Regions from separate parts of the Desulfosporosinus sp. SYSU MS00001 genome, predicted to be linked through region 2. Evidence: a T-box and tRNA genes for the amino acid it is inferred to sense, from the RefSeq annotation. Region 2 holds a T-box; the other holds one or more tRNA genes.
What was found. A T-box is a leader RNA that pairs with one kind of tRNA and senses whether it is charged. The one in region 2 lies ahead of trpS (tryptophan--tRNA ligase), so its partner is inferred to be a tRNA-Trp.
Positions count from the first base shown of each region.

Region 1: it encodes a tRNA-Trp, which carries the amino acid that the T-box ahead of trpS (tryptophan--tRNA ligase) is inferred to sense. The anticodon was not compared.

Region 1 is NZ_JBNFTW010000006.1:105,231-111,747, reverse strand. It holds gene ACPUYX_RS12430 (SDR family NAD(P)-dependent oxidoreductase) at 1-657, shown strand, start outside; gene ACPUYX_RS12425 (VOC family protein) at 770-1,135, shown strand; gene ACPUYX_RS12420 (pyridoxamine 5'-phosphate oxidase family protein) at 1,354-1,827, shown strand; gene ACPUYX_RS12415 (hypothetical protein) at 2,042-2,314, opposite strand; gene ACPUYX_RS12410 (aspartyl-phosphate phosphatase Spo0E family protein) at 2,599-2,775, shown strand; gene ACPUYX_RS12405 (BRO family protein) at 2,926-3,261, shown strand; gene ACPUYX_RS12400 (hypothetical protein) at 3,436-3,678, opposite strand; tRNA gene ACPUYX_RS12395 (tRNA-Trp) at 3,979-4,052, opposite strand; gene ACPUYX_RS12390 (PHP domain-containing protein) at 4,211-5,035, shown strand; gene ACPUYX_RS12385 (potassium channel family protein) at 5,068-6,087, shown strand; gene ACPUYX_RS12380 (BON domain-containing protein) at 6,161-6,517, shown strand, end outside.
Region 2 is NZ_JBNFTW010000004.1:265,073-271,589, reverse strand. It holds gene ACPUYX_RS09945 (hypothetical protein) at 1-1,594, shown strand, start outside; gene trpS (tryptophan--tRNA ligase) at 1,704-2,699, opposite strand; T-box leader at 2,745-2,987, opposite strand; gene ACPUYX_RS09935 (pyridoxamine 5'-phosphate oxidase family protein) at 3,102-3,590, opposite strand; gene ACPUYX_RS09930 (flavodoxin family protein) at 3,667-4,224, opposite strand; gene ACPUYX_RS09925 (DUF4317 domain-containing protein) at 4,248-5,399, opposite strand; gene ACPUYX_RS09920 (hypothetical protein) at 5,668-6,174, shown strand.

The DNA of each region.
Region 1 (6,517 bases), on a different contig from region 2:
AAAGAAAAATTGGGTCATAAGGAAAAGTTATTAAAACAATATGATGTAACTGTTCACACTCTTGCGGCGGATATTAGTAACAAAGACACTATCTCTGAGATTGTCGAACAGGTTCGTTCAAAAAACATTAAAATTAACATTATTGTAAATAATGCTGGTATCGCACGGTTTATCCCTTTTTCGAATACGGATATCCAGGCATTGGATTATCACCTAAATTTGAATGTGAAAGCTCCTTATTTACTGACGCAAGCTTTCCTACATGATCTAATTGATTCTCAGGGAAATGTGATTAATATTTCATCTTATTTTTCCAAAAGGATGCTGCCGGATAGACCATCGACAGCATATTCCATGACAAAAGGGGCTATCGAATCTTTCACCAAAGCCCTTGCATATGAATTAGGCCCGCAGGGCGTTCGGGTTAATGCGATTGCACCCGGTACTGTTGCTACGCCTCAAGTTGAGAGTAATATGGAACGGCTTGATAATGAAGCAAAAGACCGTTTCAACGCAATGATTACCTCCATTTATCCGTTGCAAACAATCGGGGAGCCGAAAGACATAGCATATATGGCAGTTTTTCTTGCATCAGAACAGGCAAAATGGATTACGGGAGGGATTTTTCCAGTTGACGGAGGTCTTACAACAAACTAAAGGCTGTTTCCGTCATCGTTAGCCCAGAGTTTGTTTTTTTAAGAATTTTTATAGCACTGGAAATGGAATATAGCAGTTAAATTAAATGAGATAAGCGGTAAGGAGTGGAATTATGAAATTTTGCTGGTGCACAATTGCGGTTCAGAATATGGAAGAATCGTTGAAGTTTTATCAAGAAATTGTAGAGCTTTCGATTAGCAGACGATTTACTGTAGAGCCAGGAGTCGAGATTTCTTTTTTAGGTGACGGAGAAACAAAAGTTGAGCTTATTTGCGGTCCAGGCTATAAAGTAAAGAATGATAATATTGAGGGTATTTCTTTAGGTTTTGAAGTTAAATCAGTTGATGAAAAGATTAAATTTATAAAAGAAAAAGGACTGGAAGTAGACAGTGGACCTTTTCAACCTAATCCCCATATTAAATTTTTCTATGTTGAGGACCCCAATGGCGTCAGTATACAGTTTGTAGAAAACATGTAACTTTAGCTATATTACAAGCACTTTCTGTTGAGGGTGTTTCTAATGGGAAACATGGCTTACTTGTACAAATCAATGACGGATAATATCGGCTTATTTACTGATATTATCCGTCAGATTCTTTAACATAATCTGATTATCGGATTTAACATTAGACAAGCTAAATAACTTTGGTACGCTAAAGACGCAAAATGTGTAGCAATAATATTTAAAGGAGTATGATGAATTTGAGAAGAAAAGATAGGGAGGTAACAGAACTAAAGGAATTATTGCAGATTATTGACCAGTGTAAAATTTGTAGAATTGCTATGCACGATAAAGCAGGGCTTTATATTGTGCCAATGAATTTCGGCTATACGTATGAAAATAGTCAATTGGTGTTATTTTTCCATAGTGCAAAGGAAGGAAGAAAAATTTGTGCATTGAGAGAGAACAGCGATGTATGTTTTGAAATGGATTGTGAACATAGACTTATTACAGCGGATATAGCCTGTAAATATGGATATTACTTTAAAAGCATTATTGGAAAGGGTAGGGTTGTCTTTATAGATGCCATTGAAGAAAAGAAAACAGCGCTATCGCTGTTAATGAAACACCAGACTGGACAGGATTTTTCATTTGATGATGGAACAGTTAATAGCGTTTCTGTATTTAAAATTATCGTTCAAAATTATACTGGAAAAGACCATTATTAGATTATATTCGGTAAAAGACCTGTACTTGATATAAAAATCAAGCAGGTCTTTTCTTGCACATTTGATTCATTATGCTCAATAAGAAGGGACTAGCTTTCAAAAGGTCGATGAATCCTATACACCACAAACATGTCTGTGGTGGGTGAGATTATGCTCGACAATTGGATGCTGTGGAAGATGTAAAGGCCCTCGAGTCTATCGAGGGCCAACTTGTTTAATAGCTAACAAAAGTAACATTTATTATGGGGATTCGAACTACAGGCTGTATGCCATCGATAGGGTTTCCTATATTTGAGAATAAACGAGCATTAGTCAAAAATACAACACCATCAATTACTCCACCAAAGTTTCCAACCCATTCGCTTGAGTCAGTTCCAAGGACAACACGTGCTCCAATTGGAAGAGTGTCAAAAAGTATTCTTGCAATAGGTGGGCGTCCAAAAGGCGGCACTCCAAATGGTACACCGGGAAAACCAAGTCCAGCCATAAATTAATCTCTCCTCTTAAAATATTTGGCCATTAAGGCCTATAAGAATTAATAAAGAGAGATATTGATAATGTTGTTTTCTAATCTATACTATGAAGGTTGGCCCTAAAGTGTGATTTTAAGGAGTTTTGGCGAAAGATGTAACAGATCTAGAGAACACTGCATTAGAATATCTTAGTTATTCGTATGCTATATCCCAGCATGAATTACTCATCCGTGGCGAGGTGGATTTTTTTGTTTTTGTACATACTATTCCCATAAAAATATAAATGGGAGGTAAAAGTTTGCGCGAACTTGAAGAAATTATGAAGCAGATCGAAGAACTGCGGCGTAGCATGGTAAAACTTAAAGAAGGGAAAGGACTTACCGATCAGGAAGTTGTTACGGCAAGCCAGATGCTTGATGTTGTTTTGAATGAATACTACAAAGTTTTGAAATCAAGGGTTGATGGGCAAAAGTAAAGAGAGCTTAAGATAAAATTGGGACTGGTCCGAAGAATAAACCCAAGCAAATTAATGTCGGGTATGTAAGGAGGTTTGGTAAAAACACAGGGAAAAGGGTTAGCTAAATTATATTAGCTAAATATTGTAAAAAAGATATTTGGGGGGTATATGTTACCAACTCAATTTTCTTACGAGAGTAAACAACTCAGAATGTTTATTAAAAATGGCGAACTATATTTTTGCGCAGCTGATGTTTGCAACATACTTGAAATTTCAAATCCTACTGATGCCATAAAACGACTTGAAGAGGATGAGCTAGATTTAATCGAGGTCACCGATTCACTGGGGAGACAACAAATTACTAACGGAGTCAACAACTTGGCCTCGATTCGCTCATTATTTTCCAAAATCTATTCGGCCTTAAAGCGTCAATTCGGCGTACTGAGCTACTGGGATCTGAAAAGGTCTGATTTTTCGAAGGCATTTCGGTTTTTTGAGAGCTAGACTCCATGATAGTTTATGAAAACCGTATGAGGATTCTGCAGGATATAAACAAGATAAAAGAAGAGATCACTTCAAATTTGTAAGCGTTCTCTGCCAAGAACAACTTACCGTCAACGAAGCAATCTCGCTATTGAAAAGTGCTGAACTTATTATCATGCAGTCTAGATTTACGGCTTAATCTGGTTTCTCGGGTTTGTAAGTAGCGTTTGGGTTAGAGTCATTCAATACTCTTATCCGCATCTTTTCCCCTAATGAGCACCTAGTATTCGCGTTAGCCCCTGCTAAACATGCAAAGCTGATTTCCCCATAGGATTTGCAGATATTGATATTATGACAATCCTGTTTATAAACATGTTTTCCTTTTTTATCTTGCTCGATTGGATCGGACAGATTGCCGCCTATCAAAGGATTACTCATTGATTTCATCTCCTTTCCTGTATTGATTGGTATGTCTAAACAACTACCAACTTCGACGCAAAAAAGGAATATTCCTGTAAATATTTAGCGAAAATGAGGCGAAAAACACATGAGCGTGACATCGAAAGATCAAATTAACTGTTAATCGTTGTCTAACCATTGGTATTCCTTACTTTCTAATATTTAGATTAGGAGCAAACCACATCAACGGTCTTAAATAATCAGACAAATCAAAAAGAGTCTCGTAACATTCACGAAGAATGTACGAAACCCTTATGCAGTCTGCGTTTTAAACGTGATTGGCAGGGGATGCAAGAGTCGAACTCGCACTGACGGTTTTGGAGACCGCTGTTCTACCATTAAACTAATCCCCTTTAGGTTTGGCGACGAATTGAATTATAGCTTAAAATAAGATATGTGTCAACTATGATTATGGAACTAAATTAAATGAAATATAATAAAGGCGGCAGGATTTTTCAAGAAAAACCAGAATAGGCATTATAAAATAAGTCAATGGGAGGGAGTGGGTATCTTGAGGATTGATTTACACGTTCATACTCAAGAATCAGACGGTTCGCAGACTGTCGAGGAGGTCTTAAATCTCGCCCATTCAAATGATGTTAAAATACTTGCTATCACAGATCATGAAAGCACTGAAGGTATCACAAGAGCAGAAGAATTGGCCAAATACCTAAATATTGAAATTATTCCCGGCGTTGAGTTATTAACAAATTTTCAGGGGGAGGAAGTTCATCTACTAGGCTACTTTAAAGATATTCACAATTCATTATTGCAAACACGTTTAACTGAGATTCGAAAACAGCGCACATCTCTGGCCTACGATATGGTTAAATGTCTTCAGAAAGGGGGGCTTTCCATTGAGTGGAAGGATGTTGAGCGCCAGGTTGGTTCGGTTGGAGCCGTAAGTAAGGGCCATATTATGAGGGCCATACATCATCGATATAGCAGTTCAAATCCAAAAAGCTGGCAAGATATCGCCACATATTTTCGCCCCGGTGGAATCGCCTATCTTCCCTATCTAAAACATAGATTTGAAGATGCTGTTGATTTGATTTTTAATTCCGGAGGTTTCCCTGTTGTGGCCCATCCCGGTTTATTGCATGAACCGGATATGGTCTTTGATCTCCTGGCCTATCGACCGATTGGGCTTGAAGTGTATTATGGCTATTGGGAACAACAACAGAGCTTAATCTCGTATTACACTAAGGTTGCTGCTCAATTTGCCCTTTTGGCCACGGGTGGAAGCGACTATCATGGGCCTTTTAGTCGGATCCAAATGGGTCAGATGGATGTTCCCCTTGAAGGAGTTTATAAGCTGCGAAACCTACTGACTTAAAGTCAGAGGTTTGTAAAGAAAGAAGTGATTTGTTGGGCAGGCGCATTGGACTAGCCTTTTTAGCCCTTTTGTTTACGCTGTTTTTCGGAACAATTGGGTTAATGACGACGGAACACCTCACTTTGGCCCAAGCCTTTTATTTTACGGTCGAGACCATTACGACGGTGGGTTATGGGGATATTGAAGTTAAATCGGATTCCGGCCATGTTTTTATCATTATCCTCATGATTGGCGGAGCCGGAGTAATGCTCTATTTTGTTGGAATAATGATGGCGTTTTTAATCGAAGGTCAATTAGCAGGGGCGTATGGGAGAAGAAAGATGAATAAGAAAATCGCTGAACTTCAAAACCACATTATTGTCTGTGGAGGTGGACGCGTTGGAAAACAAGTGCTTTACCGTCTCCGGAAAGAAGGCCATCCTTGTGTCGTCATTGAACAACAAGAGGACTTGGCCCATGAGTATATTGGGGAAGGATATCTAGTCCTTAATAATGATGCGACTGAAGATGAGGTATTAAAAAAGGCTGGAATTGAGCGAGCAAAGGGGTTAATTACGGCACTTCCTGAAGATTCCCTAAACGTGTTTGTAACCCTGACAGCAAAAGGGCTAAACCCGAATATTCAGGTGGTTGCCCGCATGGATCGGTTAGAATCCGAGAATAAATTGTTGCGTGCCGGAGCTGACAAGGTGATTTCTCCAGCCATATTAGGCGGCTGGAGAATGGCTATGTCAATTTTGAAACCTGTTAGTATTGAGTATCTTGAAACCTGTATTCATGATCAAAATATTGGGATGGAAATTATGGAACTTAAAGTTGATCAAGGGTCTTGCCTGATCGGAAGAACCTTGTCTACAAGCGGGATTAAGCAGCAAACTGGTGCTATGATCTTAGCAATTTTGCGTAATGATCGTGTTATCAGTAATCCTAGTGCTCAAGAGGAAATCATAGAAGGTGATCTTCTCATAGTGTTGGGTTTAAGAGAACAATTGCATCTTTTGGAAGAAGTGGCAGCGAATCTGACAAAATTAAAGCCTGCTGAAATAGGGTAGATTAAAAGAGGAAGTCTTGGGATAAAATACCCTCTGAGTATGAAAACACAGCTTCATGTTGGAGGGAGATTTTATGCATAATTCACGATCCGAAAAAGATATTCTTCGGGATATCAAAAAACTTATTCATACACATTTCGGAGAAAGCGGGCAGGGGATTCACGTAGAGGTCAAAGGAGACAGGGCAATAATCTGGGGAATGGTTGATAGTTTAGCGGAAAAGGATTTTTTCGGGAGTCGTGTGGGCCGCATCGATGGTGTTCGTGAATTAGATAACTCTCTGACCGTTTCTAATGACGGAATTATCCTGGATAAGGATATAGAAGAGGGAATTGTTGAACGGTTTAAGAACTCTAATTTTGAGGATATAACTCATTTGGGGTGTCGGGTTAGTCGCGGAATTGTTACCTTGCTCGGACATGTTGAGACC
Region 2 (6,517 bases):
TTATAGCAGAGATGCATCCTATGGCTTAAGCTATCTGCCCCATTTTGTGGTTAAGGAATTAATTGGTAATGGCCGGGTTTGGGTCGGCGTGGCGATGTTATTCATCTTAAAATACAACATATATGTCTTTAGGATTTTCAATCCAGTTGTTATTGCGTTGACAGCATTTTTGATCACTAAAATCAGCACTTCATCTTCCGGTTGTAATAATACTTTGAACAAACAACGTATTGTAATTGCCAGTCTTTGCTCTTCATTATTTTTTGTCTTTCTGCCAATAGAAATAGCAAATACAACAATATACTATGCCGCCTGTGCCTTCAATTACCTTTATCCAACGACGTTGGTATTGCTCTATGGCTATACCCTTCATAAACACTATGAAAAAGCACCCGACGGTAAATTCAATATCTGGATCCTGATACTTGCCTTTATTGTTGGATCGTCCGTTCAGCAAGTTGGTATGATAGGCATTGGATACACTGTTTTAATTTCTGCTTACTATAGGTTTTACCAAAGACTAAATAATTTCAAAAGCTTTATTCCCTATTATATAGCACTAATTGGAGGATATTGTATTGTATCCTATGGTTCAATTCACAGAATGCAATTTGAAAAACAAACAGGGCATGCCGTTAATTTTAAAGCCGTTACCTCGAGTCTAATAAAAACTAACATTTTTTCCTATCCCGTCTCAGGCTACGTACTTATTCTTTCTTTATGCTGTGTCTTCTGGATGCTTGTTTATAAAAATCAGCTTCCCAATAAAATTATAACTTTATGTAACAATATACTTATGACTGCATTATCATTTGGTATTTTAGGCTATATTTATGTTGTTTTTTACAAAAAATATGATATTCATTTATTTACTGGGGGCCTTTCTAATACATTATTGAGTATTTGTCTGCTGGGATTTGCAGCAGTTTATTTAATAAGCTTAATCTATTTATCCATACTAATTTTAATAAAAAGACATTATCCATTCTTATTGTATAACTCAATTAATGCCATTGGCTCGCAATTAATGTTATTTGTAGTTGATGCAAGATTTGCTGAAGCTTATAAAATTATTTTTCCGGCACTTTTGCTTATGACCGTTTTTGTGGTTTACTCTATAATAAACTTTTATAAGAATAAACTATTTCTGATACTCTTAGTAATTTTTGAATCCTTTAGTCTGGCCCATCTGGGAAAATTCGCAATTACCTATTTAAATCATAGTTATAATGTTAATAGTTCATATACATATCTGTTTATAACGTTTGTTATATTTGCCATTTTGGCAATTATAGTCGGTCATTATAAGATTAAAAACTTTAGAGGTCTTGCAGCAACCGCTATTATCTTGCTGGGATTATTTAATTTTGGAACTGAATATTATGGTTATCAACTGGCATCCTATGCCCAGAATTATAATATGAAAGCTATCAAAGTATTTCATTTAAATCATAACTCAAGCGAATTAACACTTAAAAAGACTCCGAGAACGATCTATGGTTACAATGTGGCAAACTGGAACACTATGCCCTATTTCATGAAGGAATGCTACCATATTCCTGAAAAAACCGCTGCTATTAAGTATATTGAATAGCACATCAACCATATTAACATTACTCTTATGAATTTAACATAAGAAAGCCGATCTCGTAAAAATTAGAGACCGGCTTTCTTATTATCAACTACGTAAATGTTCGATCAACTTAAATTTTCCGTGATAAACCCATGAGATCTTCGACTTTATTAAGTGTTGCCGCTGCTTTTTGGGAAGCTTTAGCTGCACCGGCCGTCAATACTTGATCAAGGTAGCTGCTATTAACAAATTCCTTATACCTTTCTTGAATGGGGCGAATGGCCTCAATAATCACTTCAGCTACATCATTTTTAAATTGTCCGTAGCCTTTTCCGTCATATAGCTGCTCAATTTCTTTAATTGACTTATTCGTAATTAAAGCATATATAGACATAAGATTCGATATGCCTGCCTTAAGCTCTCTATTGTAAGAAATTTTGTTTTCCGAATCTGTTTGAGCCTTTTTAAGCTTTTTCAGGATTATCTCAGGTTCGTCAAGCAAATAAATCGTTGCAAAGGAATTGGCATCAGACTTACTCATCTTTTTCTTTGGTTCTTGTAATGACATAATTCTTGCTCCGACTTCTGGAGTGTGAATAGCAGGAATTTTAAACGTTTCCCCATACCGATTATTAAATCGTTGTGCTAAATCCCTGGTTATTTCAATGTGTTGTTTCTGATCATCTCCAACCGGAACATAATCAGTTTGATATAGGAGTATGTCCGCAGCCATTAGCGGCGGATAAGTTAGTAAGCCGGCAGGGATAGAGTCACCATTCCCATGGCGTTGAGATTTATCCTTATATTGAGTCATTCGTTCAAGCTCTCCAATATAAGATAACGTAGTCATTATCCATCCCAATTTAACATGTTCAGGTACTTCGGATTGAATAAATAGTGTTACTTTATCCGGGTCCAAACCTATTGCCAAATATAATGCGGCTAAATTCCTGATGTTATTCCTGAGCTGATTCGGTTCCTGGGGAACAGTAATAGCATGTTGGTTGACTATACAGAAATAGCACTCATGCTCATTTTGATACTTTGTAAAGTTTTTCATTGCTCCAAGATAATTCCCTAAAGTTATTGTGCCACTAGGTTGTACACCTGAGAAAATCACCGCCATAAATAACTCTCCTTTAAACTAAAATATAAAAGGTCCAATCATCCTAAAAGGGACGATTGGACCGTGGTACCACCCATATTTATTTAATATTACACATATTAAATCACTCTTTCCGTACTAAAAATAATACGGCACCTTTTGTAACGTGTGGATTATCACGTCAACTCCTACTACCATTTCGGGTTGCTGCTCAAGAGGCCATTCAATATTTATTCCGCACTGATTCTCACCAACCATCAGCTCTCTGACGCTTCCTAAATAGTTACTCTTCTCTATCATCGCTTTTAATTACTATTTTATTAACTAATAGTTTATCAGTTTGAAATCATTAAATCAAGTTTCATTCGCCTGCTGTTCTCTACATCTGTCCTTACGGCAATGGAAGAAACCGAATTCTCATGATCACTTTTCATTTTTGACAATTTCAATTGCCGCTTTACCAGTCATATGCTCAATCTTGACCTCAACAAGACTGACTCTACCCCAGTCTTTCTCAATTTCCCTCTGCCCTTCTTGAATATAGTCCGGGGAATACTTTTTAACAAGGCTTTCAAGAGCGGCTCTCCTCTCACTGTCTTCCGTCAGAATCCTAGCTCTGCCAAAAGCAACGACACTACGAAAATGGGTCGTGAAGGTTTCCTGGATAACCTTATCCTGGTCAATTACACAGAAGGACACCTTTTCATCCCGCTTGATTGCATCGATCTTATGGCCTTCTTTTGCACAGTGGAAATAAAGTTTACCATCAGCATAAGCATAACTTAGCGGAACGGTATACGGATAGCCGTCATCGCCCGTTACAGCCAACACCCCCGATGATTGAGACTTAATAATTTCTCTTGCCTCATCCTCAGGCAAGAGCTGTTTTTTTCTTCTCATTTCTCGAAACATTAATACACCTCATTTTAATTCTTCTTGTTTTAGCTATTGTACAGTACACCATCTGCTTCATTAACAGCACTTACTTTTACTCAACAAGCCATTGGCCCATTTGCCTGGCTTCCTCTAATAGTTCCGTTTGATTGACTAAATCCTCAGGCTGACGAGTCCCACCAGCTATAAGGATTTTATACGATCCAAAGCCAAGGAATAAAAGGTTATTCCCTACATGCTCAAAGTAATGCCGAAATAAAGACGTCTCAGTCCTGCCTTGGGTTACCGCGAGTAAAACCTTTTTCCCCGATTCGAGACTGCTGGTATAACCAGGACGGAGGAACGGCAGCAACCGATCAACTGCAATCTTCAATTGCGCCGACATCTGCCACATATAGACTGGAGTAGCGAAGACAATCCCATCGGCGCTGGCTATCTCATCTAATATTTCCTGCATACCGTCCTGCTGTACGCATCGTCCCTTCTCTGAACAAGCACGACATCCCTGACAAGCTTTAATAGTCATACCACTCAGATGGTAAGACTTGACCACAGTTCCTTGACTGCCAACCCCTTTAATAACCTCATTGACCAGAGTTGCCGTACACCCATGTTCATGGGGACTTCCGTTAAGGACTACAATTTTTTTCATAGAAAATAACCCCCTCAATTGCTTTAAAATTCCTCCGTACTTAATTCAAAGCCTTCTAGAATTGCAGGGTCATCAATCTCAATTAGTAAATACTGTCGCCCATTCCTCTCGACTTGTTTAATGCGTTTTAGGTCCTCGTGACGAATCTTAATTTGTGCGACATTACTTTTAATTTCAATCACCTTGCTGCTTGGTAACAGATTGGTCGCCTTAAATTCATAATTTGCCTTTTCAGTATTGACTAAAAATGAATTCTCTAATTTACGTGTATCTTCAATTCCGCTTTTGACAAGAATTTGTTCAATAGCTTTGACGCCAAGGGTAGGAATCTCGCCGTCTTCATCTGCATCAAGGATGCATTCACTTATCTGTTCATAAACATTGGCAATTACTTCAGGTTCAACCTGATCTCCTGCGACGTCTTTGATAATTGTTAAAAACCGTTCTTTATCATCTTGAGCTGTTGGGACTAGCTCGCAATTTAAAACATGATGAATAAAAGATTCACTAGGTTGATTATCCTTTTTGGTATAATAAATGACTTTATTCGTATCTGCATACCCATCACTCATGGAAGGAAACACAAATCCCTCTTCAGGTGATACGGCATTGATATAAACATTCATCGGGATGTCAACTCTAAAGTTCTTTTCCTCAAAATCAAACATCAAGGCCCGCTTGGGACTGGACACCAAGTTGACGGTACCCATCATAAATTGAAAAGCATTAACAACATCGTTTTTCGCTGCGTCATCTTCCCCCACTTCGTTTTTTGCAGGAATCCAAAATTCCCCACGGGTAAATGAGATCATATAATCCGATTCGTAGGATTCACTGTGATCCATGATTTTTTTCACAATGTGCCCAATCTGTTCTTTGAAATCCGCGTGTAAGGCCTCAAACAGGACCTTTTGCTCCGGGTTTTCACCGAGTTTGTTGTCCGCAAAACTTAGTTCAAATATTTTACTGTCCAGTTGACCTGTAATAAGCTTTTTAAATCCTTTGAGGTAAAACTCCTGTTTTAATTCGTCCATTTGCTCAAAATATTCAGTTTCTACCCCAAGAATTTGTGCATTATCCTTTTTGATATAAACACTGCAAATTTCCCCTAATTTTAGCCCGTCATTGCCTGCCTTAAATTCTTTTCTAAGCTTGGCGAGATCATTTTTGTCCATTCTTAATCCCCTTAGTCTGTATAATATAATTTTCAATGTCTTAAATGTTAACATAGTTAGATATGAAAGTGAACTCATTCAGCTAAAGCAACATCAGAGCTTCGATAGGGACCAGACTCCCGACTCCCTTTAAAGCAGCTAATCATGGGTTAGGGAGGAATTTGCTCAAAAACAGGGAATTAGTTATATCTGAACTTGTCAAAACGTCTTTTATCAAACTCAAGAAGCAAAATAAGGATAAAGAGATATCTGGTGGAGGTTATCTAGAATGAGCGGAATGATTTTCTTTGAATGTCTAATAATTTTTATTTCGGGATATCTATCGAAAAACAGATTAAGTCTTATGATTTATGTACTGATGCTCACAATTCTCCCCCTTATAAGTATAGGTATTATGATTACCGCGTTCAGTAACACACACGACTTTTTTGGCTGCTTAAGTGTCATAGTTTTAGCAGGGGCATCATTTTTAAGCGTTTGGGTTTTTCCGGCTATAAATGGTGAACCTAAAAAAGTTGAGGCATCGATGTACATTGTGATCGGAATTATATCATTAATTTCTATGACCCTTTTTTCATTACTGGAGGTATTACCGAACGACATAATTGAGTCTATCCTTAAACCGTTAAGTTTAATAGGCACTCCCTATTATATTTGGAGCAGACCATCCTATCATTTGGCACACTTTGTTGTTATGGCCGGATGTTTTCCCTATGTCGCGTCGTTTATTATTAGTAAAACAATATTGAAGTTTAAGAATTATCAAGACCACTAAGAATAACGGCTAACTAGTACTATGGAGCCCACTAACTGTAATTATGGACACAGAAAAGCCTCTACAAAAACAGTTAAACCCGCATGAGCGGGTTTTTAAACAAATTATGACGGAGGCGAACTTACACTGCTGGAAACCCTAACATATAAGCTGTGATACCACAAGCTCTATTGGCGATAGAAGCACCCGTCGAAAATCCTCTTACCGTTTTCTAGATTCCTCTAATTATGAACCCAATGACACGAAATACCTTCAGCTGTGACTTTAACCGCGTTAACGCCCACTCATTACCGGTTAGCGAATACCAACCTAAATAAGAGACTTATCTACTTTGCAAGATAGC